DNA from 2 places in the Peribacillus sp. P4_B1 genome. Region 1 is predicted to be linked to the other one. Evidence: riboswitches for the same ligand, from Rfam matches in the RefSeq annotation. Region 1 holds a riboswitch; the other holds the start of a gene.
The links. A riboswitch is a leader RNA that binds a small molecule or an ion and turns the genes downstream of it on or off. The one in region 1 is predicted to bind cyclic di-GMP.
Positions count from the first base shown of each region.

Region 2: another riboswitch for cyclic di-GMP. It lies ahead of AC1DVK_RS02750 (anti-repressor SinI family protein); the one in region 1 lies ahead of AC1DVK_RS04055 (anti-repressor SinI family protein).

Region 1 covers NZ_JBFUHM010000005.1:31,870-48,300, reverse strand. Annotated here, with positions in the region: gene AC1DVK_RS04105 (hypothetical protein) at 1-72, opposite strand, end outside; gene AC1DVK_RS04100 (ABC transporter ATP-binding protein) at 567-1,259, opposite strand; gene AC1DVK_RS04095 (GntR family transcriptional regulator) at 1,256-1,633, opposite strand; gene AC1DVK_RS04090 (hypothetical protein) at 1,637-2,425, opposite strand; gene tagU (polyisoprenyl-teichoic acid--peptidoglycan teichoic acid transferase TagU) at 2,580-3,509, shown strand; gene AC1DVK_RS04080 (hypothetical protein) at 3,973-4,431, opposite strand; gene AC1DVK_RS04075 (VanZ family protein) at 4,917-5,402, opposite strand; gene AC1DVK_RS04070 (YwzD family small protein) at 5,399-5,530, opposite strand; gene AC1DVK_RS04065 (hypothetical protein) at 5,831-5,965, opposite strand; gene purF (amidophosphoribosyltransferase) at 6,318-7,688, shown strand; gene AC1DVK_RS04055 (anti-repressor SinI family protein) at 8,093-8,221, opposite strand; cyclic di-GMP riboswitch class I at 8,240-8,323, opposite strand; gene AC1DVK_RS04050 (ABC transporter ATP-binding protein) at 8,758-10,557, opposite strand; gene AC1DVK_RS04045 (lasso peptide biosynthesis B2 protein) at 10,817-11,299, opposite strand; gene AC1DVK_RS04040 (lasso peptide biosynthesis PqqD family chaperone) at 11,338-11,628, opposite strand; gene AC1DVK_RS04035 (HPr kinase/phosphorylase) at 11,618-12,559, opposite strand; gene AC1DVK_RS04030 (paeninodin family lasso peptide) at 12,700-12,831, opposite strand; gene AC1DVK_RS04025 (lasso peptide isopeptide bond-forming cyclase) at 12,847-14,787, opposite strand; gene AC1DVK_RS04020 (hypothetical protein) at 14,822-14,947, opposite strand; gene AC1DVK_RS04015 (nucleotidyltransferase domain-containing protein) at 15,761-16,431, opposite strand, start outside.
Region 2 covers NZ_JBFUHM010000003.1:65,293-81,723, reverse strand. Annotated here, with positions in the region: gene fliT (flagellar protein FliT) at 1-11, shown strand, start outside; gene hpf (ribosome hibernation-promoting factor, HPF/YfiA family) at 265-822, shown strand; cyclic di-GMP riboswitch class I at 1,493-1,577, shown strand; gene AC1DVK_RS02750 (anti-repressor SinI family protein) at 1,609-1,749, shown strand; gene AC1DVK_RS02745 (helix-turn-helix domain-containing protein) at 1,893-2,216, opposite strand; gene secA (preprotein translocase subunit SecA) at 2,636-5,149, shown strand; one part of gene prfB (peptide chain release factor 2) at 5,320-5,382, shown strand; one part of gene prfB (peptide chain release factor 2) at 5,384-6,418, shown strand; partial or broken gene AC1DVK_RS02730 (YitT family protein) at 6,654-6,838, shown strand; gene cccB (cytochrome c551) at 6,888-7,226, shown strand; gene ftsE (cell division ATP-binding protein FtsE) at 7,524-8,210, shown strand; gene ftsX (permease-like cell division protein FtsX) at 8,200-9,093, shown strand; gene AC1DVK_RS02710 (murein hydrolase activator EnvC family protein) at 9,191-10,576, shown strand; gene AC1DVK_RS02705 (S41 family peptidase) at 10,716-12,140, shown strand; gene AC1DVK_RS02700 (PDZ domain-containing protein) at 12,356-13,549, shown strand; gene AC1DVK_RS02695 (ABC transporter substrate-binding protein) at 13,646-14,635, opposite strand; gene AC1DVK_RS02690 (FecCD family ABC transporter permease) at 14,826-15,830, shown strand; gene AC1DVK_RS02685 (FecCD family ABC transporter permease) at 15,827-16,431, shown strand, end outside.

The DNA.
Region 1 (16,431 bases):
CCCGCCTTTAAACGCCCTGACAAATTTCCCTGTTAAAGCTTCAAGGTACGGTAAACCAACAGTCTCTTCCATTTTTCCTTTAGCCTCCAATAGTTATTTATACTTTAGTGATATCCGTACTGCATATATATGCGCCTTCTTTCTAATACGGACTCTGCTAATCACCCATTTTGTAGTAAATCATCGTACGCCTAGAAAAATGTTATGAAAAAAACTCTTTCCATTCTATTAAACTATTAAAAAAGGGCCTTCCTTTTTAATAAAAAAACTCCGGAATTTTCCCCGGAGTTACTTCATCATTTACCTTATTGAACGAAATGGCCTTTCTTCCAAGTTACTTAATAATTCCGTCATTTCCCCTCTACTGCTTAACCAAACGCTTCCACACTGGATAACGGCAAATTCATCTCGATCAGCAGAATTGAAAAGGATCCTTGGAAGCAGCCAATAGATCTTTATATACCTCCCATTTGCAAAACAGACTTGCACTCCCTCATAACCTGAAAGTCTGCTCGTATGTCAGGAAAAAAAAAGAATACTCCAAATGGAAATTTGGAGCATGACATTTACCTATGTTTTTCCTTTAGCCACCCGATTACCGATTTCCCACCGTTTTCGCGGAGATCCTCAGCTTCTTCCTTTCCAATGGCATTACCATCCTTGATCACGATCACCTCATCAAGGATTTTCTCGATTTCCTCGATTTCATGAGTGGCCATGATAACCATTTGCCTTTCAAAATCGATATAAGACAGCAAGCTCCGTACTATCGACTCCCTAACCATAACGTCCAAACCTGAGAATGGTTCATCCAATAGCACGACCGGTGCCTCCCGAGACAGGGCCAGCACTAATTTAAGCCGTCCCCGATTACCTTTCGACATCGTACGGACCTTCTTCCGGACATCCAATTTCATGAATGCCAGCATTTCAATTGCCTTATCCAGGTTAAAATCAGCAAATTGCGATGCATGAAAATCAATATACTGACCTGCGGTAAAATTGGTATAGAAAAAATCAAGCTCTGACAGATAAGAAACAACAGAAGCCGTCCTCCTGCTTACCGGCACCCTATCGACCGTCACCTCTCCATGATCCGGTTTCGCGAGTCCGGCAATCAGTTTGAGCAATGTTGACTTACCGCTGCCATTGGCCCCCAACACCCCATATATCTTCCCCACTTCAAACGTGAGTGAAACACCATCAAGGGCAGTAATGCTTCCATACTTTTTCGTTACATCATGCAGCTCAACCGTCATTTTGCATCCCCCTGCTTCTTCAGAAATTGCTGTACCGCTGTCAGCATTTCTTCTCTCGACAAGCCGATTTCTTTCATATTTTCAACGAATGTCTCGATAACTTCCGTTTGAATCCGGGTACGCAATGATGCAATCAGCATCGGATCATTTTTAACGAATGTACCCTGCCCCCTTCTCGTCTCCACAATTCCATCCCTCTCAATCTCGGTATAAGTACGCTGGATCGTATTCGGATTGACACCCATCTCGACTGCCATTTCGCGGACCGATGGCAGCTTATCCCCACTCTTTACCTCACCCCGTACAATTGAATAACAAATTCGATCGGCAACCTGTAAATAAATCGGCTTTGAAGCATGAAAATCCTCTGACATCCTTTACACCTCAATCTTTCGGTCCAAGAGCCAACATGAAGCGAGGAACAATATCACTAATGCGATAACATCCAACCCGCTTGTCAAAAGCGAAATATTCCCTCTACCTTCTAGATAAAACTCCAACTTGGCTTGAGACAAGCTAAACGACGAACCGTTAAAAGCAGGTACAGCCCATAGATCATCCAGTTTCTTATATATCTCGGTATTTCCAACCCAATTTTTCACCAAAACCATTCCTATAAACAGAAAGGACACAATCAGCCAACGAATATTTTTAATAAGCTGAATCCTTGCGAGTGCATGATACACTACCCATAAAAACATCATTAGCACGGCAATGACAATACTGGCCGCCGCCATAACCCCGCCTATCTGTAACAAGCCTACTAATCCCGAAAAACTTTCCACCTGAAAGTCTGGCTGAAAATAACCGGTCGGAACCCTAAAAGCCACAAATACTAAACAGCAGGCAAATAAAATTGAAACCACCTGAAAAAGCACACTTGACAATAATTTACTTCCAAGCAGCATCGCCGCAGACTGGGGATTATGAATCCACAACTGCGTCTTCCCCTCATAATTCAAACATCCAAAAATCAAAGAGAACATAATAAATGGTTGTAAAAACATGATTATCCATGTGCACATATAAAAAAGACCTGCAACTTCCAAATACCTTGATGCCAATAAAGCAATAAATACTAAACCAACCTGTGCAACCAATAGCCAGAGAAGTGTGGATTTCCCGATCAGCCACTCCTTTATCATTAAACCTTTAAACGAATTCAACTTCCCAACCCCTTCATTATTGTTCTAGTTACATAGTACACAGTTACACCAATATATGTCAAAAGCATTATAAAATAACAAAATATACTATTCTTTTATAGTGAATTTAAATATAATAGATGAAGTGGTTACTATAAGAGGAAGGAAGTAAGATATGAGACATGAAAAAAAGACGAAAAAGAAACGGACATGGCTGAAGGTAGTCGGTATAATTGTCCTACTTTTCATATTAGCTGGGGGAGCGTTTGCCTACTCCTTATGGAATGCTCTAACTAAAACCGTTGACTCAATGCATACACCCATAGACCGTAACACGGATAAACGTACAAAAGACCTGGCACTATCGGATCAGGAGCCCTTCTCGATGCTCATGCTCGGTGTCGATGAACGTGATGGCGACAAAGGCCGTTCAGATACAATGATCGTCTTGACGGTCAATCCACAAAAGAAGTCAGTCAAAATGCTAAGCATTCCGCGTGATACACGGACCGAGATCGTCGGTCATGGTACACAGGATAAAATCAACCATGCGTTTGCCTTCGGCGGCGCAAAGATGTCCATGGATACTGTTGAGAACTTCCTCGATATCCCGATCGACTATTATATGAAGATCAATATGGAAGGATTTAAGGATATCGTTGACGCAGTCGGCGGAGTGACTGTTCAAAACGATTTGGACTTCACCTCCGATGGCATTCATTTTGCGAAAGGTTCGCATACTCTTAATGGGAAAGAAGCCTTAGCCTATTCACGAATGAGGCATGATGATCCTAATGGTGATTTTGGCCGTCAGTCCAGGCAACGTTCCATCATCGAGGCTGTCATCAGGGAGGGTGCGAGTGTTTCCTCTCTGACGAAATACAATGATGTCTTCGACGCACTAGGCAATAATATCCAGACGAATTTGACATTTGATGACATGATGGACATCCAAAAGAACTACAGGGACGCTAGCAAAAGCATTACCCAATCATCCATAAATGGCAAAGGAACGAAAATCGACGGAATCTACTACTATATTGTGTCGGATGAGGAAAAAGAAAAGGTTCAATCCGAATTAAAAGAACAATTATCCATCAAATAAGAAAAAATGAAAAAGCTGTCCGGGCCTGCATCCCGACAGCTTTTTCATTTTCACCGTCCAATAATCTGACAAAAAACGAACACCAATTGTAGAGATTTGTTGGAATTTTTGTTGTTTATTAGGCATGAAAAAACGGTATAATCTAGTATGAGCCGATACTTACATTTCCCCTTGCCCCTTTCATCACTTGACACTATTATTCTTTGGACCCGGAATTCCATCAACCATCATTCATCAACCATAATAAATAATCCTAAACAAAAGGAGTGGATTTAATTGAAAATCAAAGCAGGCAGCTGGGCTATGCTAAGCACACAGGACAAAATGTTTATTCTGAAAGCCATCAGTGATCGCTCAAGAATGAAATATGTTTCATGATAAGTAGACCCATTGGATCATTATACGAGAGCATCGCCTCTCCCTTTTCACTAAAACGAACTTGTGCCTGAAAAAGGAGAGGAATCTATTCAAACTGATAATTCCATAACAAACGCCATTCGCCTTTTTCTTTAACGACATAGCAATCCTGTTCCAATGTAAACACCCCAAAACGAGAATTGAAGACCTGTGTAACTGGAATTTTAAAGGCCGTTTTATGCACCCTTCCATCCTTATCCAGACTCCAGTTCTTCACTTTCTTAACACGGCCTACATCATACTGAAAGGTCTCCACATCCATATGCTGTAAAAACACATGGGAGCGGTTTTGCACATAATCTGCCCGATTCGGAAACCGCAGCTTCATTTCAGAACTTAACAAATCCCAGGACTTCCCGAACTCCGCTTCGCTTTCATACTCATAAAAATCTTCCACCACGCTTTTTGAACCGCTCGGCCAAAGAAAAATGATCCAAGCCCCTGCAGCAAATGCCAGGAGAATAATCGCCAATGCTCCCAGTGGAACCTTATTCTGTCTCCTCACTCATCAATCACCCTCACAGGTTATCATTCATTTATATATATAGGGGAAAACGATAAAAAAGAAGCATGTTATTAGACAAAGCCGTTCTCTTTTGAGGTACCGCATGCTAGTTTATTAAATTATTGTTGTATTCCCTTTATGCGGTCGGAATCCCTCTAACTTCGGCATGTTACTTTCGCTCATGTGGAGTCATTCCAAGATGGGCCTTTCTTTTAGAAAATTGCAATGGCAGAATAAATGTGTAATAAACACATTATCGTATTTATTATTTTATCGTATTTTGCAAATATCTTTTTATTGAGTTAACATTGGAATCTGTATAGCCATCGACTTATGGAATAAAAAGATTTCCATCCTTCAAAAACACTAAAAGCAGTGCGATTTCACTTGCGAAATCCACTGCTTTTACTTGTTTTCATTCACTTTTTCCTGTGCGGACACTCCAAAAGAAAGCATATGGTTAGTAGTTTATGTGAAAGGATCTCTCAGATTCTAGGACTTCTCCATCGATAAAAGAAAAGAAAAAAGAATATTCCCAGCAAACCGCCAAACGTGTCCAGCATGACATCCTGCCATAAGGGAGTTCGGCCACCTGTTAGTTTTTGATGCAGCTCGTCAGCACTTGCATAAAAAAGGATGCATAAAAAAGCGCCTGGAAACGAAAGAACAGGATTCTTCACAAAACGGCGCCAAACACCATATGTCAATAATCCAAACACAAAAAAGATAAAAAGATGGGCACCCTTCCGAAGGAAAAACTCCAGAAAACCATTCACCCCTGCTGTTTGGGCACTCACTTCAACGCCACCATACATGAATGAAATGCCGCTTAATCTATCATACCAATACGGCGTATTGAACTGTGTCAATAAAGGGGAAATGCTTTGCTCCTCATACGTTTGCGAGGAAAAAAAGAAGATGACCATCGCCCATAAAACGAGCAAACCCGGGACGTAGTATCTACGGATCATATCCTATCAGGTTCTTCCATGATCCCGCTTAATTTCTCCTTAATCTCCTCCACCAGTTCATTTACAGTAACATCCTGCCCAGACTCTCCTTTGGCAAAAGTGTCTTTTAAAATATCAAAAAAATCCATTCGAATGTTCTCCACTCCAATATAATTGAGCCACCATTTCATACTGTTGTCCTAATCCTTTTTTTCAAAAATAAGGAATATAGCTCTTTTTATTTGATAATCACATATAAAGTGGTGATTGGCAAGCGGAATTAATCTACAAAACGGTAAAATCTGAGTTTTTAAAGAAATAATCACAAAAAGTTCATAACTGATGGAATATTAAAATCATCAGTTGAATAGATGCAGTTCATTTGTTGTAAGAGCCAAATGAAAAAAAACAAAAAAGGGGTGATTCCTCAGCCCCTTCGATACCCACTATTATTGCCCCATTAAATAAGTCATCAATGAAATCAATACTAAAGTAATGGTGATATAAGTCCCAATAAAAATTTTCTTGCTTCTCTGTTTCTTTTCATAAACTTCCTCGAACGTAATGAATTTGTTTTTTGTCATCAAATAATCTCCTTTTATTTTGATGGCAGCTATCTGACATCGCCTTCCGCGAAGTCCCTTTGCTTGATATTTATAGTTATATCGGCATATAACCGAAAACATTTAGGTATTATTCACTATATATTTTATCATACAAAGTACCTTAATTAATATATTCAATTCTACCAACAAGTCTTTTATTCCAAGGTATTCATTCTTAATGCAAAGCAATTATCCCTACCTGTTCATAGAACTGTTTTTTGGGCTGCAATTTGTTTAAACCATATCCATTTACCTATTAGTAAATAAAAAGGATAGAAATTCACCCTTTGCCAAAAATAACAAAAAGGATATCAACGAGAGGAAGAGAAAAATGGATGCAGAAATGCAGGAGAAATGCGGGGTATTTGGAGTGTTTAATCACCCCAAAGCAGCCGAACTAACTTATTACGGACTTCATTCACTTCAACACCGTGGTCAGGAGAGTGCAGGAATTGTGGCTAGTGATGGGAAATCATTCAGGAGTCACAGGGGAATGGGATTAGTTACCCAAGTATTTTCACGGGACATCCTTGATGGGTTAAGCGGAAATATGGCCATTGGTCATGTACGATATTCAACTTCTGGTGAAAGTTTATTGCAAAACGCACAGCCCCTCGTTTTTAAATATAGCGAGGGGGACTTGGCTGTTGCTCATAATGGCAACCTCGTAAATGCAAGGATAGAACGGGATGTGTTACAACAGCAGGGAAGCATATTTCAAACAACAACCGATACTGAAATTATTGCCCACTTAATAGCTCGTTCAAGTAAAAAGCATTTCGCAGAAAGCGCACCTGATATGCTTAAACGTATCGACGGTTCATTTGCCTTGATTATAATGACTGAAAAACAAATGCTAATTGCCTTGGATCGTCATGGGTTACGTCCGCTTAGCCTTGGGAAAATTGGCGAATCAATCATCGCCTCCTCAGAAACATGCGCTTTAAATGCGGTTGATGCTAAGTTCTGGCGGGAAGTTGAACCGGGTGAATGGCTTCTTATAGATGAAAATGGAATTCAAACTGGAAGATTTGCGGAAAAAGGTAAGGTTTCCCTTTGCTCCTTTGAATTTGTCTATTTTGCCCGTCCAGATAGCGTCATTCAAGGAAGAAGTGTCTTAGCAATCCGAAAGGAATTAGGTCAAATTCTGGCAAAAGAACATCCGACAGAGGCTGATGTTGTCGTTGCAGTTCCCGAATCAAGCGTCCCTGCCGCCATTGGTTTCTCCCAACAATCAGGAATTCCATATGAAATGGGGATTATTAAAAACCCTTATGCTGGTCGTTCATTCATTGAGCCCACGCAAGAATTGCGCGACTTAGCTGTTCGACTGAAATTAAGCGCTGTGCAAGAAATCTTGGAAGGAAAAAAGGTGGTATTAGTCGATGATTCGATTGTTAGGGGAACGACAAGCAAGCGCATTGTCCAATTGATTCGGCAAGCAGGTGCCATGGAGGTCCATGTAAGAATTAGTTCACCTATGGTTAGAAACCCTTGTTTTTATGGAGTGGATATGCCAACTAAGGAAGAACTATTTGCCAACAAACACGAACACGAACGAGCGATGGGACAGGTTATCGGGGCAGATTCATTAGCCTTTTTAAGCACCGAAGGGTTATTAGAGGCAGTAGATGTAGATCTTGGAGAAACTAGCAGTCGCTGTATAGCCTGTTTTAGTGGGGCTTACCCAACTGATATTTGATGGATATGCAGGCATCACACAAAAACAACTGTCTTTGTGTGATGCCTAAAACCCCATTTTCCTAATATTAAACCCGCGCGGTATTTCTCCCCCTGACAGTCGAACTCCTCGACCACCAATGAGTGTATCCTTTTATTCCGAGTCTTTAACTTTTTATCTTATAAGTTCATTATAATTTTGACCCACCCGAAAAATGACAACCACAAGGGCAGACTGAATAAGGTTCCCCATATGATTCCCTTCATAATATTTGCAGGTCCATCCATAATAAAAATCCCTCTCATTTAAGTTGATTTTAATATTGTGTCCATGATTCATTGTTCAGGATACCCTTTCATATGTTTTTGGTAAAAAAGTCCATAAAAAAAAGACTGAATATCAGTCTTCCATAAAGTAAATATTTATTAACTCATTAGGAACTTATTATCTCTATTACCTAAGATGAACTCCCGTACATCTTCAATGGATAATCCTAAATTTTTAGCCTCTAAAATTAAATAAACCCATTCTTCTAATTCATTTTTTGCTTTCATGACAAATTCCGCCCCATTTGTGGTAACTCAGCCGCCATAGCATTTAGCCTTAGACCTGTAATTTTGCGTCCCTACTTTTCAATAGGTTTGCCTTTCCCAAGAATATATTAATCCTTCATTTAAATCTATTGAAAAAGACTTTTTGATTCTCTGTTTTCATGGCGCTCAGCCATCATGTCCTCAAAAAAAATTCCCCTACTTTAATACTATATTAATATTAATTATACTTAAAAACGTAACAATTGCTCATAATATTATTCGTTTTTTTATGTCATTTTTCCACATCATTCATCAAAAAGTGACATTACAACATATAACTCAGGTAAAATGCGCTTTCTTTAAACAATTTTATTAAAAAAATAGAGATATAATCCTATAATTAACTCATATTTGCTATACTGAAAAAGTATTTCGAATCAATTGGCTTTACTAGTAATAAAATGATTCAGTTTTAATTAATTTTCCCTAAGAAAAAAAGCCAGCATTACAAACCATAATATGGCTGTAACCTGACTGTTTATTATATATTTTAGAGTTTACACACTTGATTCCATTTGGATCCCTAATAAATTGCTAAACATCCCTCTTTTTTCACTCGCTAATTGGTTATATTCACCGACCTGAATAATTTCTCCCTGATCCATGACCAACACTTGATCGGCATTGCGAATCGTCGATAATCGATGAGCTATTACAATGATGGTCATTTTTCCTTTTAATCTTTCAATTGCAGATTGAATCTTTGCTTCGTTTTCGGTATCCAGTGCACTTGTTGCTTCATCCAAAACAAGGATGGCTGGTTTACGCAGAATCGCTCTGGCCAGTACTAGACGCTGTCTTTCTCCTCCTGACAGGCGGACACCTCGATCACCTATGAGTGTATCCAAACCTTGAGGAAGCTTTCTGACAAAATCGGCAGCTGCAGCGAATTCCAAAGACTCCCATATGGATTCATCACTTGCATCAGGGTCAATGATCAGCAAATTTTCCCTTATTGTTGCATTAAAGAGAAATGGATCCTGTGGAATATAACTTATGGACCTCCGCAACGATAATAAGCGGTCATTTGTAAGGGGAGTATCATCTATTCTGACTTCACCCTTATTAGGCTGATTCAACCCCATTAAAATATCTATTAAGGTGCTTTTTCCGGCACCCGATCGCCCTACAATAGCCGTCATCCGGTTAGAGGGAATGTGTACGTTTATATTTTTAAGGGCATACGTACTCTCACTTTGATCATAACTAAAATACACATTACGACAATCTAACCCTCGTTTAATTTCAATAGGCTTGATATTTTTATAATCGGATTCATATAACTCTCTCGCAACTCTACATTCGTTTTGTAAATCCGACAATGCTTTAAAAGATGGAAGCGTAGATCCTATTTGCTCTAAATTAGATTGAATGCTAGTGAACCTTGGCCATAACCTTGAGAAAATAACCATGATCAGCATTAATTGTGCTGGCTGGGCCATGAACATCTTTATCGAAAAAAACACAAAAATGGCAATTAAAAGTGAAGATACGATTTTGAAGATCATTTGGGAAGTTGTATTTAACGTCGTTAACTTGATTCTGTTTTTTTCCATTCTCTCACTTAAAGAAAGAAACCAATTCAAATGAGACTCCTCTAGTGAATTACTTTTGATATCTTTCATTCCGTTAAGGTGATCTGTCATACCCGCTAAATATGTTTGTGTTAACTGAAAGGTTTCCTTTCCTATAGACTGAGACTTTTTCACAAATTTCCGGGACGAAAAAATAAGGATGAACCCAAAGGCTATTATAAAGCTCGTCATTGGAACAGATAAATAAAAGGCTATACCGATTTGAATGAAAGTAAATATAAGGGAGGCTATAAACTGTAAAAATAAATTTATCCCTGCACTCACATTGAAGGTTTCATTAGTCATGATGTTGATAATATCGGTTTTCCTCTTTTTTAGGTAAAACCCCCAATTCACTTGCAGCAGACTGCCATACGCCTCATCCCTTAACTTTCTAACAAAACCCTGTTGGATTTTCACTCCCAGGATTGTTTGATTCCGCTTAAATACACTTTGTCCTACCATTAATATCACGTAAACTCCAAGTATTAATATAAGACTGAGCGTTTCCGGGATTCCTAAGAATAATTCATTAACCCAGCTTAAGAAAGGAACTTCATCCGTTTTTATATCCATTACACCGGTCAATCCAATCAATGGGATCAATAAGAAAATTCCTACACCTTCTAAAAAACCTATTAAAATCATACAAATAAGATTGATATATAGAATTTTCCCCGAATAATCATGTATTCGTTTGGTAAAAAGTAAGAGATGCTTCATAATCATGTCCTCCATTCGCAGGCCCTATTTAATCGTTTTCCTCCATGTTACCCGGTGGCACCATATTTTATTGTGGTAAAGAGCGAAAATAGAAGGAAAGGTATTGGGTATCCACTTTTCTAAGATTATTAATTCACATTGAAGATGAAGAAATAAATGAGTATGTGTGGGGTTGGTGAAGCGTGGGCTCATGGATCTGCTTATATTCATTATTGATACTCAACACCTGGGGTATTATAAACTTCCTAATATAAGATTATTAACCAGACTCTTGTTCCGTCAGCTTCCTAGAATTGTTCTTTTTAGAGAACTTAGAAACAACAGTGAACCTATCCATCACTTCAAAACCAGTTAGATAAAAAGGTCCACTGCGTAGCCAAGCATGTGCAATGAGCCCTCCATTCTCATCTTTAGCTGTACCTAAATAGAGAGTACTATCAATCTTTCGTTTTTCCAGCATTTTCATACCTGCAATAGCTTTAACAAGACATTGGCTTTCCCATATGGTATAGCGGCTCATAATATTAATAGCCCTCGATACATTTGCTAAAGTCTCTTTATTCGCTGCATTCAAGTCATATGATGACTCTTCCATCTGCTCACCAAGTGTTGGGGCAACCTTTGAAAATGAAAGGCTTTTAAGATAACGGGCCCTGCCTAAATGTAAAAAAGCTTCGATAAACAGCAACTTTGTCTTAAAATTCAATCGAAGAAAAGTCTGAGCTTTCTTTATGATATTCATTTTTTATCCTCCTAGAGCCTAAAGATAAAGATTCATTACTAGGATTTGATACTAACTAAGCCTTGTTCTAACAATTGATTTAAAAAGTCAGTGACATGTGACATACAATCGGCTGGATCGACATTATATTGTGACTGCAATGTTGTAACTAACTCTTGAATTGAAATGGGTTCCTTCATTAACTCCCATATTTCTCCGCCCAGCTCACCTAAATTATAATATTTTCCGTTAGAAACGCTTAACATCACTTTTTCCCCATCCATATCACTTACTATGTTTCCTGGACTTTGGCTATATAGAGTTTTCGTATCAAGTTGATTAATATTCATGAACCATTTCCTCCCCTTTTAATACATGTAAAATTATTTCCGATAAGTCTGTTGCTGTAAAACGATTTGTTGGTCTGCGTATTTGAAAAAACTCAATTTTCTTGATCATTCTAGCAGAAGTATTAAAATGCCAGTCCATCAATCCAGACTTTTGGATAAAAAAATTACGGTATGTATGATGATACAATTTATAAAACCTTTGAAGAGATTGTATAGGCTTAATATCTATCTCTGAATCTTCTCCCTTGATCAATTCAAATACACCAGCAAGCGGGAGTGGTTCAGAAAAAAACTGACTTTGAACAGGAACAGCGAATTTATCTTCTCTAACAATGAGTGGCTGATAGTTATTTGAATCCATTTCAAAATGATTTAAGCTTTCCAGCCATAACTTTTGTTGAGGATATGAAGGTGTTACAATTGGTATATTCTCATGATTAAGAGTTACTGGTATGACATCATCACTCATGAGCTTATAGCCCCTTTTTAAGAAGGCTGAAGCAAGAGTCGATTTCCCAGCACCAGAATCACCAACAATCGCATATGCCTTTCCATCTATGGCTACCGCACTTCCGTGTATAGGAAGGATTTTTCTTTGCATCAATATGGCTCCCATGCAGGTCCCAAGGAGATAAAGTCGAATTTCATCTTCTTGTGCCGCATCAATTGGGGAAAATTCTATTCTATTTCCGCTTTGGATCAAGAAAATGGCCGTCTTGGAAACATGGAACATGATCCAGTCTTTCTTAATGACAAAATCATCATCAGGAACTGAATGCTCAGACCATAATGTATGTAAATCAGCTTTTTCGATAACAATATCCGTTTTACCATCCTCTACATTAATAGGAAGCAATTCAGGCAAAGGTATTTCACTTGAAATTGTTAAACCATACGCTTCATAAACCGTCTTTTTTTTGATATCGATCATATAAATACCCCCGAACAATAAATAACGTCTCTTCATTAGCTGGTCCTAATGTTTAATACTTTGTTATTGAAGTCATACCCCTATTAACTGGAATAGGGGCTTAGGGGAATCCTAACAGACTTTGTTGCGCAAAAAAAAGGTTAACTAAAAGTTATATCACCTTTAGGAGTATGTGATGGGAAAGCAGCATCTGTATATTCTCCATCAGTTCCAAGCATCGTTTGATTAACATCAAGAATTTCTAATTCAGGTTTTTTCCATTCCTTTTTCATAGTATTCACCTCCTTTTAATTAAATTGTTTTAAAAACCGATACACGATTAAACTTCGCATTAGGAACTTATGTTCAGGATTTGTAGCAAGTTCTGGTCCCGTTCCTTTTTTTATCGTAACTAATGCATTCTTGATCGCTTGACCATCCAGGAATTCCAGAGCTTTATCATCTGTGCTAAGCTGCTCTATCTCCTCTATGAATTCACCCCATTTAGGAAGCATCCGGTGTATCCAATCAACTCCTTGCACACCCCTGTACCTTTGGTTAAGCCTTACTCTATCGGGCAAGAAATTCACTGTAGCATTTCTAATCAGGGCACGATCCATGCCATCTTGTACATATTGACCTTCCGGAAGTGATAAACAAAACCGAATAACACGGATATCATTCGTCGGATCTCGCTTCCACAACTTGTATCGTAAGGAGAGCTTTGTGGAAAGCGTATTCCCTGCATTCCATTGAAAGATATCTTCAAAATGCTTTTTTCTTTCATTAAAAATATCAGAATTCGAATACCAGCCTGTTTCATCCATGCCGAATTCTTTAAATTTGTCATACACGCCTATTTCTTCTGCAAATCTTGGAGCGATTAAGGAAGGAATTTTATATGGCGCGCCTTCCGGAAAAATCCGCTCAATGATTGGAAAGCCGATTCTAGCAATAGCTTTCATCTTTCGCAATCTAGATCCACCAACATTTCTCCTATGATGGTCCAACTCTTGGTAAAGTCGAACCCATTTTAATCTTTTTAATAGGAGCGAGTAATACTCTAAGGGGAACCCCCAGGAAATTGAAAAGTTCCCTCTATCCCCATTAAGCAACACACCTACGTCATCCTCATTCGCTTTTTCAAACATTCCTTTCAACCAGAAAGAATTTTCAAAAAACTTATATGGCATCTCCATGATGTCAAGAAAGTCTTCCATTTCAGAATAGGAATCTTTCCCCTTAAAGTCACAATAATGATCAATAATGCCACCAACATGTCCTACCGTCGATTTAATGAAAGGCCGCTCATCTGCAAAAAAATATTTAGGCGTAAAATCTTTGAAATCTTCGGGAGGAATATAACTATATGTATGTAGTGCAGTGCTTTTCCGCTGCAATTTATTCACAGCAAAGCCAACAACAGCCCCAGAATCCAACCCACCACTTAACTGGGCACCAACTTTCCGATGTGTCCTTAATCTAGATGTAACAGCCTCCTGGAAGACACTTTGAAATGCTTCGATGTAATCTTCATTAGATTTAAGTTTTAACTTATCCCCCTGAGTTAAATAGGAATATCGTTTTAACGTTATCCTATTATTCTCTATTGTTAAGCTATGGGATGGTGGTATCTGATTTATGGTTGTATACGGCGTTATTGAAGAATCTACTGCATCAACCATTCCCGATACTGCCAAATACTCAGCAAGCCACTGCTCATTCAACTTTTTTTCAATAAAAGGTAATGACAAAAGTGGATCCATAGTCGTGCAAAATGCAAATTTCTGATAGTTTTGGTGATAATAAAGAGTTCTGCTCCCCGAAAAATCCCTTGCCCCAAACAACTTCTGTTTCTTTTCGTCCCAAATGACAAAAGCAAAATCCCCTACTAAAAATTTGGGCGCATCTTCCTCCCACTTATAGTAGGAAAGGAGAATTAGTTCACTATCCGTCATGCCCTTTTGAGTGGATGGCTTAACTTGTAACCTCTGAAATAACTCATCACGATTATCTATAATTGCATCAGCAGTGATGGTACACTGCCTTTCAAAATCATAAAATGGGAGCTGCTCTCCAACAGATTCTGGCGTGATCCATTGAGCATGACAACCAAGGAAAATCTTTTCAGAATGCCACATCTGAATCGAATCAGCAGGGTACTTTTGTAAAGCCGACATCAAATTATGGCATTGTTGAAGATTTATAGACTCTTCATTAAAATGATAAATACCGGCTATAGCACTCATGTTTTCCCCCTGCTTGTTTTGTTATGTAAATTAATCACATTATCTTTCTTCTATGTTGGTTAAAAACTTTGATGAAAACACTTCTATCATCTGATTTAAAAAATTTCACCCCAACTAATTTTAAAGGTGTCCATATTTCTTTCATTTGTAATAGAGGCATAAATATTCCTCCTTTCTTTATGAATTCATCAACAATTGTCTTTGATCTGTATAGACAATCTTTTATAAAAAAATTCACTTGAATAAAATTCTATTTTAAATGTACTACTGTTGATTTATCTTCTGATGATTTTTACCATCAGTATGATATTGACATCCCTTTTACCTCATATAAGAACGGGTTGTTCTTTATAACGAATTACATAAGCTAAAATTACCATCTATTTATGCCTATGTCAACAAATTTTTAAAGTAAAAAATCTCTAAATATGAGAACCTTTTACTTTGTAAAATTTATTTCAATCGCTCTTTTTTAGAGCTCACCATCTTTGATAAATTACCCAGATAATACAGTTTAAAGTTAAAATATCAGTACTCATATAGTGGATCTGAACAAGATATAAATGAGGGATAATTTAATTTTAGTGAAAAACTTCAGAAAGGTTGGAAGATTAAAACCTTTATGAAGAAAAACCTAATAATTTTTTGGTCTCAGATCCTTTAAGCTTATTTATTAAAAACCTTTAATATGATTAGTCTCACAGAGGATGATTTAACTGTTAGTATAAAGACTCGTATATGACGTCAATTCAAAAGTGATAGCTAAAAGTAGAACGGACAGTCAATTATTAAAGAGAAGCTTCTTCCACTGAAGGGCTAGAATAATTTTTTTCATAAGAAGAACACCTCAATTAGTATGAATTTGCATACTAATTCGATGTTTTGTCTAAATTATAGTACAACCTAACATTTATTCATAAAACTAAAAATGTAAATTCATAAGTATTTCCCACCCCATTTTTACACCATAACCTTAATTAACATTTTTATTAATCTTTCTCCAAAACAACAAAAATGGACGTAAAGGAAAATACAAAAAAAATAGTGGTTTAGGCAGCCTTATTGTATCTATATCTTTAGAACTAGGAGTTAATAATGTAAGAATAAATATTCCCTTCTGTATTTTTGACTTTATTGAAAATTTATATAGGTTAAAAGAGAAAGATTTTCGAATTTTTGAATAAAAATAATTTCCTTGGGCAATATTCATATCCTCTTTTATATTATGCAATTCTGTATTCCCTATTTCTACTATATTAGTTATAGCTAAATTTGCTAACTTTCTAGATTTTTTCCCTGTTGTATATGTATGTTTATCTTTACTAAGTGGAGTTTTTAACAATAGAGAGGCTAGTATTAATGCTTGCCCTATTAAAAGAACGTTTTGTTTTCCCAAATGGTTATTTTGAAACTTTTTTAAAATTATTTTATCTTGGTTTGTAATTTCATCTTTTCTTACCATTTGGTCGATATCCGCCAACCATCGAAGTCGAAACCATCCATGCCTGGAACCATGAGCAACTAGATATAAAAATAAATCCTCATTTCCTAGATAATAGACTGGATAGCCAGTCAATTTACTCTCTCTTTTTCGTTTCCACAATTCATTAAAACTCGGTTCTTTAGTGGGTGCAGGATGAAGTC
Region 2 (16,431 bases), on a different contig from region 1:
AAAGAAATTGATTACCCAGCCGTTTGGATTCCAAACGGTTTTTATGTTAAATATTTTTAAATTTTCTGTAAATAATTCGGGCTTAATTTTTTCTTTATTGCTAGGCATTTGTTATAATGAAGCTAGGGCAGACATCAACCCTTTCCAAAACCTTCCGACAATTGCTTCATAATTTCGACATATTTCATGATGTGTTTCTAAAGGGAACCGGAGGGGTATTGTAGAATCTAACTGTATAGTCTTAATTTAAGGAGGACTCACTTTATGAATTACAACGTACGCGGTGAAAACATTGAGGTAACTCCAGCAATTCGAGAATACGTCGAAAAGAAAATTGGCAAGTTAGAACGATATTTTAACAATACACCAGATGCAAATGTGTTAGTGAATTTGAAAGTGAACAATAATACATCCAAAGTCGAAGTGACGATCCCTATGCAGAATTTGGTTCTTCGCGCTGAAGAGGAAAATGCGGATATGTACGCTGCCATTGACTTGATCAATGATAAGCTTGAACGCCAAATTCGTAAACATAAAACGAAGGTCAATCGTAAGTTCCGGAACAACCTATCTACGACTCCTGAGGCATTCGCCTTCAATACGGAAGTTGACGAAGTGGTGGATGAATTTGAAGAGGATACTGATATTGAAGTGGTCCGCAATAAGCGCTTTGATTTGAAGCCGATGGACAGTGAAGAAGCCATTTTACAAATGAATATGCTTGGTCACAGTTTCTTCGTATATACGAATGCGGATACTAATACAACGAACGTGGTGTACCGACGTAAAGATGGACGCTACGGATTAATTGAACCTAGTTAAATATATTAATCTTAGATCGAAAGCACAACCCAGCCTCTGGGTTGTGCTTTTTTTATACATTTTGGTAGTTTCCCATTACATTAATAGCCGATGATTATTTCATTACTATTTTACTAAAGTTAAATGGATATAATCAAAAGGTATAAAAAATGACTGTAATTAACGAAAAATTCTTGTTCTTTAACGAGATAGACGTTTTTTTACCTTATTCAAATACCTCCAACTTTTGTACTATGCTCAAGTTGTTAATTCTTTAAAGAGAACGAGTGGTTTCTTAATAAAAAACATTTGATCAAGGTGCAGAGGGGGCGTTTTTTATATCAAAACAATTGCCATAAATACTATAGGGCTTCCTTTAGCAGTGCCGAATATGGAAAGTGGCTTTGCCCGATTTGCGGTGAGGACTTAACTGTGCAAAAAATTGGTTGCACCTAAAGAGAGAATTAATACGCCCCATCGATGGTTAATGAAGGCAGTATCCCCCATTTTATAAAAAAGCGAATATGAATAGGACTTTGATAATGATTGAATTAATATTAAATATTCCTAATATTGTAATATTTTGTCGGATAAAAGGTTTGCTTTTAGATGGATTACCGACATAAAATAGCAATATATGGAGTGTGCATCCGTTATAATATGTTTAAAAGTAATGTATTCGGTAATAGTAACACGACAAAGGCAAACTTATTGGAAGATTAGGGCGCAAAGGCACAGGTCTAAGGTTTAGCGACTACGATGGCTGGTCTGCCTGAAATACAAAGAGTATTTTAGGAGGTAGAAGAGGTGGCTAATGTGGAAATAGATCAAGAATGGGTAAAGTTGATTTCAGAAGCAAGGAGCTTGGGTTTCAAAAAAGAGGAAATTAGTGCTTTTTTTGAACGGGAAAGCCTTGAGGTTACATTAGAGGAGAACGATGGAAGTTGAGTACTGAAAAGGAGCGAGAACATCCCTATAAACAGTGGTTCAATTCATTAGCTGTTTATAGGGTTGTTCTTCCATGAGATTCTAGCAAGTCTGGTTCATTCAAGCTGTATTCTTCCGGATTATGTAGGTAGATTATTAAACTACTATTCTTCTTTATCTTTCCTCCATTTATTAAACTCGATGAATTCCCTGAATTGTTGTTTTGATACACCCGAATTCATAGCCTCCTCAACGATTTTCATCCAGTCAGTGTCCAAGTTTTCCTTATTTGGTGCATCGTAAAGAAGGGCATCAACAGGAATGTTAAGCACGGCGGAGATTTTTTCAAGAAATTGAATAGAAGGATTCGTTTGTAAGTTTCGCTCGAGCGAACTTAAGTAAGACTTTGCCACCCCCGCTTTATCGGCGAGTTCAGTCATGGACATTTTCTTTTCTTCTCGCAGTTTTTTTACACGTTTACCAATCATCAATACCACCTCGAAACATGTTCTATTTATCTTCTGCTTATAAGTTTGAGTAGCCCACATTAAATCATTCAAAGCATGGAGCCTGTAAGGTTTGATTACCTTGACATGCTATCGCTAGAGAAGGACACAGATCTAGTGATGGAAGGTTATGGATAGTTCTCAGTTCATTTGGAATAGTGGGGAGTTTGCAATATATTTTTTATACTTCCTTTTATTTTAACAGTTTTACTCTTCATTTATCCATTGTTTTTCGCAAGAATTGTATTCAGGTCTATACCAGGTAAGTGACATGAAGTTGTACCTCTAGGGTAGAAGTGGTAAAATTAAGCGTGGATTGTAATAATAGAAGGTGTGTTTCTTCTTACTTATATGAATTTTGTTATTGAACGATCATTACCATAATAGAGGAGCGTTATTGAATGCTTAATATATTAAATAAAGTTTTTGATCCGAATAAGCGGGAAATAAAGCGTTTGGAAAAAATCGCTGATCAGGTCGAAGCGCTGGCTGATAAGACGGCTGCGTTATCGGATGAACAGCTGCGTGCCAAAACGGGTGAGTTTAAAGAGCGTTATCAAAACGGGGAAACAGTGGATGATCTGCTAGTTGAGGCTTTTGCGGTTGCGCGTGAAGGGGCAAAGCGTGCTCTGGGCTTATATCCTTACCGTGTTCAAATCATGGGTGGGGCATCGCTTCATGATGGAAATATCTCCGAGATGAAAACGGGGGAAGGTAAAACATTAACCTCCACCATGCCGGTTTATTTAAACGCGCTTACTGGTAAAGGTGTACATGTCGTTACTGTCAACGAATATCTGGCACACCGTGATGCTACTGAGATGGGTGTATTGTATGATTTCCTTGGCTTGACCGTCGGATTGAATTTGAACAGTCATTCTAAAGAAGAAAAACAAGAGGCGTACAATGCTGACATTACGTATAGCACGAATAATGAGCTAGGTTTTGATTACCTACGTGACAATATGGTGTTATATAAAGAACAAATGGTACAGCGCCCATTGCACTTTGCTGTCATTGATGAAGTCGATTCGATATTGATCGATGAGGCGAGAACGCCTTTGATCATTTCCGGTTCCGCACAAAAATCGGCCCAGCTTTATATTCAAGCCAATGCGTTTGTCAGAACGTTACAAAAAGATACGGATTACACGTATGATGAAAAGACAAAAGGTGTTCAGCTGACCGAAGATGGGATGAACCGAGCTGAAAAAGCGTTTAACATCGATAATTTGTTCGATATTAGTCACGTTACTTTGAATCATCATATTAATCAGGCGTTGAAGGCGCATGTTTCCATGCATTTGGATGTGGATTATGTGGTCCAGGAAGGCGAGATTGTCATCGTTGACCAATTCACTGGCCGTTTGATGAAGGGCCGCCGTTATAGTGAAGGTCTCCACCAGGCGATTGAAGCGAAAGAAGGCCTTGAGATTCAAAATGAAAGCATGACTCTTGCGACGATTACGTTCCAGAACTATTTCAGGATGTACGAAAAACTTTCTGGTATGACTGGTACAGCCAAAACGGAAGAAGAGGAATTCCGCAATATCTATAATATGAATGTCATCGCGATCCCGACAAACAGGAATATCGTTAGGGATGACCGGGCAGATCTTATATACGCGTCAACTGATGGAAAATTCAAGGCTGTCGTGGAAGACATCGCCGAACGTTATACAAAGGGTCAGCCTGTGCTTGTCGGTACGGTTGCCATCGAAACATCTGAAGTCATTTCTGCCTATTTATCTAAAAAAGGGATCCCTCACGATGTTTTGAATGCAAAGAACCATGAACGTGAAGCGGAAATCATTGCGAATGCAGGTAATCAAGGCTCAGTCACAATCGCTACCAACATGGCAGGACGTGGTACGGATATCAAGCTTGGTGAAGGTGTCAAGGAGCTTGGTGGACTTGCTGTCATCGGTACGGAGCGCCATGAGAGCAGGCGTATAGATAACCAGTTGCGTGGTCGTTCCGGCCGTCAAGGAGACCCAGGGGTCACTCAATTCTATTTATCAATGGAAGATGAATTGATGCGCCGCTTCGGTTCGGATAACATGAAAAGCATGATGGCACGTCTTGGTATGGATGATTCCCAGCCAATTCAAAGTAAAATGGTGACCAGGGCCGTTGAATCCGCACAGAAACGGGTCGAAGGCAATAACTTCGATTCACGTAAGCAGTTACTGCAATATGATGATGTTCTCCGTCAACAACGGGAAATTATTTATAAGCAGCGTTTCGATGTAATGGAAAGTGAGAACCTACGTGAAATCGTCGAAAAGATGATTACTGCATCCATCCAGCGCAATGTTGCCGCATTTGCACCAATGGGCGATGAGGAAGGCTGGAATTTACAAGGTCTAGTCGATTACCTGAATGGTAACCTATTCAATGAAGGCTCAATCACTGTAAATGATTTAGATGGAAAAGATGAATTGGAATTGGTTGAATTCATTTTAGCAAAAGTGAAAGAAGGCTATGACCAAAAAGAAGAAGAGCTATCCGAAGAACAAATGCGTGAGTTCGAAAAAGTAATCGTTCTTCGTGCAGTCGATAGTAAGTGGATGGACCATATTGATGCAATGGAGCAATTGCGCCAAGGGATCCACCTTCGTGCTTATGGCCAGATCGATCCGTTACGTGAATATCAATCTGAAGGTTTCGCAATGTTTGAAGCCATGATTGCTTCTATGGAAGATGAAGTCGCTAAATATATCATGAAGGCTGAAATCCGCAACAATTTAGAGCGGAAGGAAGTCATAAAAGGACAAGCGGTCAACCCGAAGGAAGAAGACGGGGGAAAAGTGAAAAAGGCCCCTGCCCGTAAAAAGGAAGACGTTGGCCGGAATGCGTTATGTCCATGCGGCAGCGGTAAAAAATATAAGAATTGCCATGGTAATTTAGGCTAAAGTTAGGTGTATAATGATTATGAGACGGTAAAGTTTAACGCTTGCCGCCTCTTTTCATGTTTAGTTTGCATAAAGCAATATATTTGCATATAGTTTGAAGAGGTTAATTTGTAATGAAGCGAATCCCTCTACAGGGATTTTTTTTAACATACTTAATGAGGTGAAGAGAAATGGAATTGGCAGAAATTAGAAACGAACTCGAACGGACAGCGCAACGATTAACGGACTTTAGGGGGTCTCTTTGACTTAGGTGAAAAAGAGGCACGAATCGCACAGCTTGAAAATGAGATGACACATCCTGATTTTTGGAATGATCAGCAAAAAGCACAGACTGTCATCAATGAAACGAATGCTTTGAAAGAACAAGTGAATCAATTGTCCGACCTTAATGAATCATATGAAAATCTGGATTTGACATATGAACTAGTGAAAGAAGAGAATGATGAAGAACTTTTGGCTGAGCTGGAAGAAGAAATCACGATTCTTTCACAAAAGATGAATGACTTTGAACTTCAACTTTTACTAAGTGAAGAATATGATTCGAAAAATGCCATTCTTGAACTTCATCCAGGTGCAGGCGGAACGGAGTCCCAGGATTGGGGTTCCATGCTACTTCGTATGTATACAAGATGGGGTGAAAAAAGAGGCTTTAAAGTGGAAACCCTTGATTACCTTCCAGGTGATGAAGCTGGAATCAAGAGTGTCACTTTAATTTTCAAAGGCCATAACGCCTATGGCTATTTGAAAGCGGAAAAGGGCGTGCACCGTCTAGTCCGTATTTCTCCTTTCGATTCATCGGGACGGCGCCATACTTCATTCGTTTCGTGTGAAGTTATGCCGGAATTCGATGAGACGATCAATATAGAAATACGCACGGAAGATTTGAAAGTCGACACGTACCGGGCAAGTGGTGCAGGTGGTCAGCATATCAATACAACTGACTCGGCAGTCCGGATCACCCATTTACCTACCAATACTGTGGTAACGTGCCAAAACGAGAGATCGCAAATCAAAAACAAGGCCCAAGCCATGAATATGCTGAAAGCCAAATTGTATCAACGTGAAATCGAACAGCAACAAGCGGATTTGGATGAAATCCGCGGTGAGCAAAAGGAAATTGGCTGGGGAAGCCAAATTCGTTCTTATGTTTTCCACCCGTATTCCATGGTTAAAGATCACCGTACTAGTGCGGAGACCGGAAACTTGGGAGCTGTCATGGATGGGGATATTGATATGTTCATTGATGCGTACTTACGTTCAAAATTATAAGATATTAAGTCGGACCGTTTCGCGGTCCGGCTTTTTTATGGTTTCTTATGAATGAAAGATCCTTGAATGACCTATTAAACACGTCCTCTGGCTGACATTAACAGGATATGAAAAGGGATGTTCTGCTTCTTTCGGCCAATACTATATATAGAGGAAAAGAAACCGGGAGGCGAAGCATCCTAATGGAGTATTGATGGGTGATTGTTGGTTCGGCCATAATTGCCATGATGGGGGTGGTGTTACAGGGATATCGGGATATGGCGGCTATACGGATGATACTCGTCCTATATATTGATGTGCGTAACAGATCAGTCGGAATTCACCAAATTGAAACAAATGGTGAAACAAGTTGACCCTAAAGCAATTGTAATTGTAATCGACGCACCGGAGGTACTTGTGGAGGGTTTTAAACTGGAATGAAATTGGTATAATGTTCTTGTACTGGTATAAATCAGAGGGGGTAAATTCAATGAAAATGAAATGGTTAGCCTTAGTTCTGGGTACTTCTTTGGCCTTGGCAGCATGCGGTGGAAATGATGATGCTGCAGATAAAGAGCCTGCTAAAAATAGCGAAACGACAACGGCTGGTGCTGGTGATGCCGCGAAAATTTACGAAAACAAATGTTCAAGCTGCCATGCAGTAAATCTCGAAGGCGGTGTGGGACCGAATTTAACGAAGGTCGGCTCGAGGCTATCAAAAGCGGACATCGAAAAGGTCATTGCGAATGGCCAAGGTGCAATGCCAAAAGCTATAATCCAAGGCAAGGAAGCGAGTATGGTCGCGGAATGGCTTGCCGACCATAAGTAATGATCAATGAAACGTTCTGCTTAGCAGGACGTTTCATTTCGTATAGTCTCCTTTAAAATCCTCGAATAACCACATTTAATCCCTTATCAAGCAATCAAATCCTAGGAATATTACATAGATGTTGATATATGTCTAACTGAAATGAAACTGTAATATTTTTTATGCTTAATTTGACAAAATTTGATGTTATAATGTTTCTGTGCTCAAGTAAGAGAGATTCCTGTCAGATTTCAGTGAAAATTGTCGAAAAAGCTGTAGATACATAGTGATAATACAAGCAAATTAGGTGGTTTTAGAATGATAGAAATGATAGATGTGAAAAAGACATATCCAAATGGCGTAATTGCCATTAATGGTATCAATGTGAAAATAAAGCCAGGCGAGTTCGTTTATGTAGTAGGTCCCAGTGGTGCCGGAAAATCGACCTTCATCAAAATGATGTATAGGGAAGAAAAGCCGACAAGCGGTAATATCTTGGTCAATGGCATTAGCCTGCCAAGTATCCGCAATTCGAAAGTTCCTCTATTCCGCCGTAATATCGGTATGGTATTCCAAGATTTTAAACTCCTTCAAACATTCACTGCATATGAAAATGTAGCATTTGCCATGGAAGTTATCGAAAAGGAACCAGAAGAAATCAAAAAGAGAGTCATGGAAGTTCTTGATCTGGTTGGCATTAAACATAAAGCAAGGATGCTGCCTTCCGAGTTATCTGGTGGGGAACAGCAAAGGGTTGCGATAGCCCGTTCGATCGTCAATGATCCTAAGGTAGTCATAGCCGACGAGCCTACAGGGAATCTTGATCCTGAAACATCGTGGGAAATCATGAACATATTTGAAGAAATTAATAAACGCGGAACTACTCTTGTCATGGCCACACATAATAGGGACATCGTCAACAATATCAAACGACGTGTCATTGCCATTGAAAGTGGAAAAATAGTTCGCGATGAACATCGAGGTGATTACGGATATGAAATTTAGAACATTGCTCCGTCACTTCCGTGAAAGTTTTAAAAATATTGGCCGTAATGGATGGATGACGTTTGCTTCAGTCAGTGCAGTAACGGTCACACTAACATTGGTTGGCGTCTTTTTAGTGCTCATGATGAATTTAAATCATATCGCGGGAAATGTGGAGAAAGATGTCGAAGTTCGTGCACATATTGATAATGCGGCGAATGATGACGATATAAAAGATATTGGTAGGAAGATTACGAAGATGAAGGGCATTGAATCAGTCATCTTCTCTCCAAAAGATGAAGAGCTTACGAATTTAATAGATGATTTAGGCGATAATGGTGATGCATTTAAACCATTTGAACAGGACAACCCATTAAGGGACGTTTATATCATCAAGACGAAATCTCCGCAAGATGTCATCAAGGTGGCAAAGGAAATCGAAGGTCTTGATTATATCCAAAGTGTTAAATATGGACAAGGCTACGTCGAGAAACTATTCAAATTCGTGAATATCGCGAGAAACATAGGGATCGTTCTTATTGTAGGATTACTATTTACTGCAATGTTCCTGATTTCGAATACGATTAAAATTACCATTGTAGCTAGAAGAAAAGAAATTGAGATCATGAGATTAGTGGGAGCAACGAATACATTCATCCGTTGGCCATTCTTCTTGGAAGGACTATGGTTGGGAATCCTCGGTTCCATCATTCCAATCGGTCTGATTGCTGCACTCTACTACAATATTTATAAATATGCTGCACCACAGATTACGTTCAAATTCATAGATTTTCTACCTGCAAACCCATTTATTTATCAAGTTTCGGCCATCCTCATTGTAATTGGCGCCGTTATCGGGATATGGGGTAGCTTGATGTCCGTTAGGAAGTTCTTGAAAGTATAAAAAACAACTTTACACTCGAATATTAAAAGAAGCCAGATACAGATAGAGAGACGTTACAAGGCACTGGATGTAACGGGATTGAAAGGGGAAATGAAACGTGAAAAAAAATATCATTGCCATGAATGCCTCCATTATGATTGGGTTGGGAAGCATTTTAGCGGCACCTTCGGTTCATGCTGAGTCGATTTCGGATCTGCAAAAACAGAAACAATCCATTCAGGAAAAACGTTCGGGCGTTGAATCGAATATTTCTGACACGGAGAAGAAAATCGATAACCTGCAAGATAAGCAAATGACTGCAGAAGAACAAATCGAGGCCATTGAAGCGAAAATTGCAGAGTCCTCAAAAAAAATCGATGCTAAAAATGCTGAAATTACAGAAACGAAAAAAGAAATAGAGGCATTGAAAGAAGAGATTAAAGTATTAAAAGAGCGGATCGCAAAACGTAATGAAGTATTGAAGGAAAGGGCACTTTCTTTCCAGGAGACTGGTGGGGACGTGAACTATCTTGAAGTATTATTCGGATCATCCAGTTTTGGGGATTTAGTTGACCGTGTCGGAGCTGTAGCGACAATTGCTGAAGCCGACAGGGATATTTTAAAACAGCATGAGCTGGATAAAAAGGATCTGGAAGAAAAGCAAAATGCCGTTGAAACGAAGCTTGCCAGTTTACAAGTGGCAAAAGCTGAACTATTGGAAATTCAAATGCAACAAAAGCAGCAGAAGCAAGAAAAGGATGCATTGGTTAAGAAATTAAGGCAACAAACTAAAGAACATGAAGATGTGAAGATGGGCTTAGAGGAAGAAAAAGAGAATCTTGCTGCTCAAGAAAAGGCTATCAAGTCAGCCATCAACTTAGAGCATCAACGTCTTGCCGAATTGGAAGCAGCTCGTAAAAAAGCAGCAGCCGAAGCGAAAAAACGTGCAGAGCAAGAAGCGGCTCAAGCGGCAGCACAAGCAGCATCTCGAGCATCCGAATCTAAAAAACAATCTACTTCTTCAGAATCCAGTGCAAAAAGCAACAGTTCATCACCATCACCTTCACTCTCTTCGTCTAATGTAAGTCAAGTGCCAGCTGTATCATCGGGTACTTTCACTAGACCAAGTGCAGGATATGTATCATCAAGAATGGGTGAACGCTGGAATAAACAGCATGCCGGCATTGATATTGCTGCTAGCGGAACGGTTCCAGTTGTAGCGGCAGCCGACGGAGTCGTAAGCCGTTCTTACTTATCAAGTACATACGGTAACGTCATCTTTGTTACCCATTCAATCGGCGGTCAGCAATGGACTACTGTGTATGCACATTTAAGATCTAGACAAGTAAGCGAAGGTTCTGTTGTTGCTAAAGGCGAACAAATTGGAATCATGGGTAGTACAGGACATTCAACCGGTCAGCATTTACACTTTGAGTTACATAAAGGGCCATGGAATTATAGCAAGTCAAATGCTGTTAATCCATTAAACTATATAAATATTTAATACCCAATATATCATCGAAAAAACAGATTAGGATAAATTCCTAATCTGTTTTTTTGTGGTGTATCATTTTCTTCAAGCATATTCATTCCAATCCCCACATATAGTGAAATACATATCAGGGTCAGAAATGGGGATAAATATGGTCAAAAAATGGGTACTTCCTCTAGCAATCATCATGTCACTAGCCATTGGAGCAGTGGGGGGCATATATTGGACAAGCTTCCCGGATAAGAATGAAGCAAAGGAAGAAAGTCAAACAATCCCGAAGGATAAGGAATGGGCAAAAGTGGAACAAGCTTACGGTTTGATCGTAAGCCAGTATGTAGAACAGGTGGACGGTTCTAATCTGGTGGAAGGTGCCATCCAAGGGATGCTGTCAGCGTTGAAAGATCCTTATTCCGTATATATGGACAAGGAGACCGCTAAGCAATTCAATGAAACCTTGGACTCCTCTTTTGAAGGGATAGGGACTGAAATTGGCATGGAAGATGGTAAGGTTATAATTGTATCTCCTTACAAAGACTCGCCTGCCGAAAAAGCTGGATTAAAGCCGAAAGATCAAATCCTTAAGGTGAATGGTGTAAGTGTAGAAAGTTTAGATCTATATGAAACACGCCTGAAAATCCGTGGCGAAAAAGGGTCACCCGTAAAAATGGAAATAAAGCGGGCAGGGGTTGCCAATCCACTTGAATTCAATATGGTTCGTGCTGAAATTCCATTGGATACCGTATTTTCATCAATTAAGGAAGTCGCCGGAGAACAAATAGGTTACATCGAGTTGACTACATTTTCGGAGAATACTGCCACTGATTTCAAAAAACAGATGAAGGAGCTGGAAAAGAAGGGAATCGAAGGCTTGGTCATAGATGTACGAGGCAATCCAGGTGGCCTTCTTTCTAGTGTGGAAACGATTCTTGGCGAGTTCATCACAAAAGAAAAGCCCTATTTGCAAATTGCAGAAAGAACGGGAGAAACCCAATCGTTTTTTACAAGCCTTAAGAAAGCGAAAGATTATCCCATTGCCGTTTTGACGGATAAAGGCAGCGCATCAGCCTCGGAAATCCTGGCTGGCGCCATGCAGGAGGCGGGAGGCTATCCATTGGTCGGCGAGAAGACCTTCGGGAAAGGCACAGTACAGCAAGCTGTACCGATGGGTGATGGCAGTAAGATTAAACTTACATTATATAAGTGGCTGACGCCTTCAGGCAACTGGATCCATAAAAAGGGGATCAAACCGACAATCAAAGTAAAACAGCCAGATTACTTTAATGCCCATCAGCTGGCCGTTGAGAAGGTCCTGCAGCGGGATATGAACGATGAACAAATCCAGTATGCACAAAGCATTCTGAAAGGAATTGGATTTGAACCGGGTCGTGAGGATGGTTATTTTGATTGGGGTACGGAAGTGGCTGTAAAAGCATTCCAAAAACAGTTTGGACTGAAAGTGACTGGCAAGCTGGACGCTAAAACCGCGGCACATCTTGAATCCGCCATACTGGAAAAGATCCAGGATGAAGATAATGATATTCAATTACGCACGGCTTTGAATTATTTAGTGAAATAATGCGAAGGCACCGCAGCTTAAGGAGCGGTGCTTTTTTTGCGCTTGATCAAGCTTCCGTTTGGAAACATGAAGGCAGTGTAGGGGAAACAAAAGATAAAGCTACTTTTTCTGCATCTTAATAGGCAGGGAGGTTACATTTTTGATAGAATAGGAGGTATATGACCAGAACGAAATTCAACAAAATTTTGATTACTTTTGAGGATGGTGGATAGAAATTGACAACGGATTGGCTGATAGCATGCTTAATGGGATTAGGAAAACTCTTCCTTCATCCTTTGCTTTATGTTTCGATTGCATATTGTTTATTCATCGGCTATCTTCGCGTTAAACGGGAACGCCATGATTTTAATACGAAGATCTACAGTATTTCCATGGAGCTGCGTTCCATGTTACCTCAAGGGTTGATATGGGGATTAATCCTTTCTGTCCTCACGTTGGCTTTGGGACTCACCATTCCCTTGGCGGCGCTGTTCATCATGGCAGGGGTTACGATCTTGTCCATGTTATCCATGAAAAGGAGGTTCGTTTCCCCCGTTTATACGGTGGGACTCACTTTCTTTATCCTTTTCTTTTTATATGATAGAGATATCAAGCTGACGGTATTTCAGGATGCGTTTAATCAGCTGGATCGGTCCGTATATCCGACACTTGTTATTTTGATAGGGTTATTGCTGATTGCTGAAGGGTTTTTGATTGTAGGCAATGGAAGTAAAAGGGTATCCCCACAGTTGGAGGTATCCAAGAGGGGGCAGCCGATAGGTGTGTATGTTTCACAGCGAATCTGGCTAATTCCAATGTTCGTTATGATTCCAGGAGGACAGCTTCCAGCGCCTTTCGAATGGTATCCGGTTTTTTCAATCGGGGACATAAATCTGTCGCCAATCGTGCTTCCCATTTTAATCGGCTTCAAGCAAAAAGTTCATGGGACGCTCCCGGAACAGGCCATTAGGGCGCAAGGCAAAAAGATAGGAGCATTGGGATTTGTGATTACGCTATTAGCGGCAGTTGGTTACTGGTACCCGCCATTGGCAATCATTACGGCCATTTTAGCAATCCTGGGTCGAGAATTCCTGCATTATTCCCAAAAGGCAATGGATGAAAAGCTCCCTTTTTATTTTTCAAAAAGTAAGCTTGGTGTCCAGATCTTAGGCATAATCCCTCAATCTCCGGCAGATAAGATGGGGTTGCTTAAAGGGGAGGTCATTTCGAAAATAAATGGTGTCGTCGTCAGGGAAGAAGAAGAGTTATACAGGGCGCTACAAATAAACCGGGCGCATTGCAAGCTTGAGGTCATCGATAATAATGAACAGATTCGTTTTGTGCAAAGAGCCCTATTTGACGGGGAGCATTACGAATTGGGCATCTTGTTCGTTGACGATCAATTAAAGGAAAGTGGACAAGCGGGGTAAGTCATTTAAGCGAAGCGCATGAATGTAAAGTAAAACGGCCTTTCTCGAATCTTATATCGAGAAAGGCCGTTTTCAGTAGGATCGCGATCCGTATTTTTACTTTTTAAGCATGATTTTTTCTATATCGTCCAGCATTTTATTAGCTGCTATTACTCCGCCGGCCGTATTCCATGTTGCGTCACTAACCTCATAAGCATTTCCTTTTTTGACTGCATCAAGGTTTTTCCAAAGTGGATCATTAGTCCATTCTTTTGCAGAGCTTAGTGCTTGTTTGTCGCCTTCAGGAGCGTAGGTGAAGTAAAAGAGAATATCTCCATCCATTTTAGGGATGGCTTCTTTCCCAACCTCGATGGCAAGGTTGCCTAATTTATTATTTGGAGTGAACAGTTCCTTCTGTTGTTCTGGACGTTTAAATCCTAATTGATCGAAAATCACTCCAGAGAATGAATCTGTATAATAAATACGAGTTGTTCCAGCCATGAAACGAACAATGGAAACTTTTTGATTTACCTTATCACCCAATTTAGCTTTAAGATCTTCTGTGCGTTTATCGAATTTAGCAATTACGTCGTTTCCTTTTTCTTCAAGGTTCAAGGCTTTCGCATATAGTTTAAAGTTTTCTTTCCAATCTCCTCTTAGCGTTTCAGAAAAAACGGTAGGGGCGATTGCATTTAACTTATCATAAACAGCTTCTTGGCGTATCTTGCTTCCGATAATCAAATCAGGCTTCAGTGATGCGATTTTCTCTAAGTTAACTTCATGTTCAACACCAACAACTTCGACCCCATCCATATCATCTTTAATATGGTCGTACCAAGGGTCACCAAGCCATGATTTAACGGCACCAACAGGTTTGATTCCTAAAGCAAGTAATGCTTCAGTGCCTTCATTTGTTAGAACGACCACTCTTTTAGGCGTTTTTTTCAATTCGGTAGTGCCCATGGCATGCTCTATTGTGTAGCTTGTGTCTTTTTTCTTGTCTTCAGCTTTATTTCCTTCGGCTTGATCCTTCGAATTCCCGCAAGCTGCTAAAAGGAAGACTGCAAATATTGTAAAAATCGTTAAAAGTGACTTTAATCTAAACATCTATGTATCCCTCCCAATTTTAAAGCAAATGATAATCATTCGCACTTACCAGCATCATCATAAAATGAATATACTTTTCTGTCAATATATAATTGAAAATGATTCTCAAAATCATTGACATAATCCTGTTAACGCCAGTACAATTGAATAAAATAAGGATTTACAAACGTGATTGGAAAGGTAACTGGTTATGTTATTAAAAAATTCATGGCAGAAATGGATGGGGCTATTCATTACCATTCTTTTGTTGCTTTTTTTACTATGCTCAAGCATTGTATACGGATATACAAATACAACATGGCAAATGGCCATTGATGCTTTTACCCATTTCAATGGGACGAATGAACACATTGTCATTCAATCAGTCAGACTTCCACGGGCCCTGATCGCATCGGCAATTGGTGCAAGTTTAGCCATCTCGGGGGTTTTGATGCAAACGCTGACTAAAAATCCCCTCGCATCTCCAGATATATTCGGGGTCAACGCAGGCGCGGGATTGGCGGTTGTCACTGGGGTCACCGTTTTTGGGATAAGCAATCTTCAAGTATTCACTTGGTTGTCTTTTATAGGGGCAGCCATAGCCGCGATAAGCATATATATGATAGGAAGCATGGGGCGGGGCGGCTTGACACCGATGAAGCTGACATTGGCCGGTGCAGCCATGACTGCCATGGTATCTTCACTGACACAAGGTCTTCTCGTTTCCAACGAGGCCCTTTTAGAGCAAGTCCTATTCTGGCTTGCTGGATCAGTTTCCGGAAGAAGTTTAGACAATTTAATAGCCGTCCTCCCTTATCTTACTGTTGGCTGGGGCATTGCCTTGGTCGTCTCCGGTAAAATGAATGTGTTATCCATGGGTGAAGATGTTGCAAAAGGTCTTGGACTGAATATAGTTTTCCTTAAAATTGTTCTGGGACTGGCAATCATTCTGCTCGCTGGAGGATCAGTGGCGGTTGCAGGCCCGATTGGTTTTATAGGAATTGTCGTTCCGCATCTTACCCGTTCAATAGTAGGCATTGATCATCGCTGGTTGATTCCGTTCTCTGGACTTTTCGGAGCGGTGCTTTTGATCACAGCAGATATCATATCCAGGTATATCCTGATGCCTCGAGAAGTTCCGGTTGGAGTCATGACAGCCATAATCGGAACCCCATTCTTTATTTATATAGCTAGAAAGGGGTTCAGCGGTCGATGAAATCGTTTAAGAGCTTTCGTTTTTTTAATGAAAAAATATCATTCTTAATGGATAAAAAAGCCATGATCGTGATCTTTATATTATTTTTGGTCACTTCATTAGTATTTGTGATCAGTACTGGAGTGGGTGAAATGAATATACATCCTTTGAGTGTCCTCCAGGTCTTTATCGGAGGGGGAACTGAGGGCGATCGGCTTATCATCCAATCTTTCCGGCTGCCTAGAATAATCGTTGCTCTCTTGGTAGGGATGGGTCTTGCTGTAGCTGGAGGAATCCTGCAAGGGATGATTCGAAATCCACTTGCCTCCCCTGACATCTTGGGGATAACAGGAGGAGCGACTGTAGCGGTCGTTGGCTTCATGGCCATTTTTAGCGACAAGAATCATTCGTTAACGGTGAGCATCAATTGGCTGCCGATAGCTGCATTCATTGGGGCGACAGTCGTAGCTTTACTTGTTTATTCCTTAGCCTGGAAAAATGGGGTTCCCCCGATAAGGCTTGTGTTGATCGGGATTGGGGTGATGGCTTTAATGAAGGCACTCACAACAATGATGATGATTCTTGGCCCAGTCTTTCTAGCGAGCCAGGCAAACCTTTGGAT